DNA from 2 places in the Paraclostridium sp. genome. Region 1 is predicted to be linked to the other one. Evidence: predicted binding sites of a transcription regulator. Region 1 holds the regulator's gene; the other holds the start of a gene.

Region 1 (2,217 bases):
TATTATTTGAGGTTCTCCACCTTCTAATACTGCAACACAAGAGTTTGTTGTTCCTAAGTCAATTCCTATTATTTTTCCCATTTTAATAGCCTCCTCGAATTTTATATGTTAATTGATTTTAATCAATTTAAATTTTATATTTTATATTAACAAGATACTTTAACCATTGCAGGTCTTAATGTCTTTGTATTTAATTTATACCCTTTTTGTAAAACCATAACCACTTGATTAGCATCAACTCCATCTACTGGTTCTTGCATAACCGCTAAGTGTAGGTTTGGATCAAATTCTTGACCTTCAGCTTTTATTTCTTCTAGTCCGAATTTTTCAAATGTAGCTTTTAATTGTTTTTGAACCATGTCTATACCTTTATACATACTATCTTCTTTATCAGTACAAGCATCCATAGCTCTTTCCATATTATCCATAACTGGTATTAACTCATTTAATATTTTTTCATTAGCAAATATGCCCATAGTTTCTTTCTCTTGTTGAGTTCTTCTTCTATAGTTTGCATATTCTGCTTGAAGTCTTTGAAGAGTATCTGTAAGTTCTTCTATTTTTTCTTCTTTGTTGTCAGATTCTAAGCTTTCTTTAGCTTCAGTTGCTTCCTCTATAGCCTCTTCAATAGTTTCTTCAACTTCCTCTGATGTATTATCGTTTATTTCTTCTTGTAATTCTTCTTGCTTATTATTTTCCAAAACTTACACCCCTAACTATTTTTTGTTTAGTAGTAGTCCCATATAGTTAAGTATTGAATATACTTTTGCATAATCCATTCTAGTTGGACCAATTAAACTAATTTTTCCTACTACATCTTTATCTATATTGTAAGTTGCAGTTATAATACTACAATCTTGAGCTACCTCGCAGTCATTGTCACTACCTATAATTATATTTAGGTTTTCTTTTTGAATTCCTTTTGATTTTAGCATATTAGATATATTCTCTTTTTCCTCTAACATAGTTAAAAATGTTTTTGCTCTAACTACATCGCTAAACTCAGGAAAATTAAAAATATTAGTTGCTCCACTTAATGACATTGATGTATTGTTTTCTTCAATGCCAAGATTTAATGAATCTATAAGCTTATCTATTATCAAAGAGTTTTCTGTAATTTCATATTTTATGTAATTTAAAAACTCTTCATCAATCTCAGATATATTTTTACCCGAGAGCTTTCTAGTAAGTTTATCAGAAATCAAATTAAGCTTAGCTTGATCAATTTGTATGTTAGTTGAAAGAGTAGTATTTTTAATATCACCTTTTTCAGTAACTATAACTAAAACTATACTTTTTTCATCTAATCCAACTAATTGAATATGTTTTATATTTTGTAAGTTTGATACATTTTTAGTAACAGCTATTGTTGTATAATTTGTTAACTTTGATATTAACTTAGATGTTTCATGTATCAAATCATTCATATAATTCATGTTATGATTTATTGATTCTTCAATTAAGTTCTTTTCAATATTATCTAACTCATATTCTTTCATAAGCGAATCAACATAAAGTTTATATCCTTTTTCTGAAGGAATTCTTCCTGAGGAGGTATGAGGTTGTATTAAATATCCTAATTCTTCTAAGTCAGCCATTTCATTTCTTATAGTAGCTGCACTTACGCCCAACTCATACTTTTTAGAAAGAGTTCTAGATCCTACAGCTTCTGCAGTATCTATATAGTCTTTGACTATAGCTTTGAGGATATCTAATTTTCTTTCATTTAACTCCGTCATAATCAAAACCCTCCTCTTTTGTTAGCACTCATTATGTTGGAGTGCTAAAAGATTATATATATTTTATATCACTTTAAATTTTCTTTGTCAACACTTTTTAATTAATTTATAAACTCTATAAAAACACTATTTGATATTTCTCTTCCCTTTTGAGTTAAAGAAACGTTGGAATCTTCCATCTTTATAAGCTTATTAGCTATTAATTTTTCTAAAGCATTTTTATATAGATCTTTAAAATCAATTTTAAACCTTTTTTCAAATATATCTAAACTTATTCCTTCATTCATTCTAAGCCCCATAAAAATAAATTCTTCTATCTTATCTTTATCACTTAATTTATTTTCTTCATTTATAGGCTTTAAATTTTGGTTTAGTTTGTTATTATACTCGTTTAAATCTTCTACATTCGAATATCTTGTATCTTCTATATACCCAGATGCTCCAGGCCCTAACCCTAGATAGTTATCACACTTCCAAT
Region 2 (2,217 bases), on a different contig from region 1:
TGTATATATCTATCTGAAAGTTTTGCTGCTGCAACTATTGCATTATCATGTATTCTTATACCATGATGTATTTCAAATCTTTCTTTAAGTCCACGTAATATTGATATTGTATCACTTACACTAGGTTCTTCAGCTAAAACTGGTTGGAAACGTCTTTCAAGGGCTTTATCTTTTTCTATATATTGTCTATATTCATCAAATGTAGTTGCTCCTATACAGTTAAGCTCGCCTCTTGCTAACATTGGTTTTATTAAATTTCCTGCATCCATTGCTCCATCAGTTTTTCCAGCTCCTACTATTGTGTGTATTTCATCTATAAATAATATTATGTTTCCTTCTGAAGATTGAACTTCTTTAAGTACCGCTTTTAGCCTTTCTTCAAACTCTCCTCTGTATTTAGCTCCCGCAATTAAAGCTCCCATGTCTAGTGAGAATATTACTTTATCTTTTAATCCCTCAGGGACATCGCCTCTAACAATTCTTTCTGCTAAACCTTCAACTATTGCCGTTTTACCAACACCAGGTTCACCAATTAAAACAGGATTATTTTTAGTTCTTCTTGATAAAATCCTTATAACTCTTCTTATTTCTTCATCTCTTCCTATTACCGGATCTAATTTATTCTTTTTTGCTAACTCTACTAAGTTAGTAGCATATCTTGCTAATGCCTCATATGTTCCTTCTGGGTCATTCGTTTCCACTCTTTGACTTCCTCTAACATTTGATAATACATTTAAAAAGTCTTTTTTATTTATATTATATTGTTTAAATATTTTTCCTACATTAGTGTTAACTTCTATATCCATTATTGCAAGTATAACGTGTTCTACACTTATATATGCATCTTTAAATTCTTTAGATATTTCTTCAGCTTTTATTAATACTTCATTTATTCTTCTTGTAGCTGTTACCCCTTGTGAGCTTATTCCCTCTCCATGTAGTTGTGGTAACTTACTTAGTTGTGTGTTTATACTATTGTTTAACGATGCAACTGATATATTCATCTTTTCCATTATATTTGGAATAAGTCCATCTTCTTGATTTACAAGTGCACTTAGTAAGTGAATTACATCTACTTGTTGATTATTATTTTTTATTGCTATATCATAAGCTTCATTTAAGCTTTTTTGTACTCTTATTGTCATTTTATCTATATTCATAATAAAATACCTCCACTATTCAGTTTTATATTTCATTAGCACTCTTCATCATCAAGTGCTAACAAGTTGTTATTAATAATATATACACATATTTGTACTTTGTCAATATTTTTTATTTTTTCCCATCTTAATTTGCCAATGTAACTAATAATATCTCTTGTACATATAGTATACTATCTTATTCTAAGGGGGCATTCTATGATTTTAACTGGTGCACACTATATTTATATGTTTTTTATATTAATAATCTTATTTACTATGATTATGAAAAAAGATACAATAGTTCCTTGTATTTTAGGAGTTTTTTTATTGGCTTTATTTTATACAAGCAATCTATCTTCATCTATAGGATCTATTTTTAATGGGCTTATTATATCTTTAAGAGAATTAGGACCTGTAATAATGATAATTTCTATAATGGTATCTTTGTCAAAATCACTTGAAGATAATTATGCTATTGAATATATGATAAAACCATTTTCAAGAGTTATAAAAAATGAAACTACTGCATTTTTTACAGTAGGTATATCTATGATGATACTTTCTTGGTTTTTCTGGCCTAGCCCAGCAGTTGCTTTAGTTGGTGCTATTTTTCTACCAATAGCTGTTCGTTCTGGCCTTCCTGCTATAGGTGTAGCAGTTGCTCTTAATTTATTTGGTCATGGGCTTGCACTTTCAACTGATTTTATAATTCAGGGTGCTCCAAGTATTACTGCAGGTGCTGCTGGTATAGATGTGTCTAGTATTATAAATGATGGTATGATTTTGTTTTGGGTTATGGCTGTAGTTACTATTGGAGTCTCTTTTTACATGCTTAAGCGAGACATAAAAAATGGATTATTCAATAATGAAATAAAAGAAAATAAGCATATAGAGATAAAATCATTTAATATAAAAGCTAAAGTAGTTACATTTTTAGTATTAATATTATTTACTTTAGATATTTTAGCTATGTTTAAGTTTGATTTAAAAGGCGGAGATGCTACTGCTTTACTTGGAGGAACAGCTATAGTTTTATTAATTATAATAAATGTTATTAATCATGGAAAAGATAGTT

Evidence for each region. Region 1 encodes HrcA, which represses chaperone genes, less so after heat shock. Its sites were predicted from a motif close to TTAGCACTCNNNNNNNNNGAGTGCTAA; they were not measured.
Region 2: a site for HrcA is predicted at 1,196-1,222, ahead of clpB (ATP-dependent chaperone ClpB). Genes of this name have one in related genera too.

The regions. Positions count from the first base shown of each region.
Region 1 covers NZ_JBOFKN010000023.1:13,383-15,599, reverse strand. The annotation lists gene dnaK (molecular chaperone DnaK) at 1-81, opposite strand, end outside; gene grpE (nucleotide exchange factor GrpE) at 147-701, opposite strand; gene hrcA (heat-inducible transcriptional repressor HrcA) at 717-1,739, opposite strand; gene hemW (radical SAM family heme chaperone HemW) at 1,841-2,217, opposite strand, start outside.
Region 2 covers NZ_JBOFKN010000075.1:17,087-19,303, reverse strand. The annotation lists gene clpB (ATP-dependent chaperone ClpB) at 1-1,160, opposite strand, end outside; gene ACRCYC_RS05270 (hypothetical protein) at 1,359-2,217, shown strand, end outside.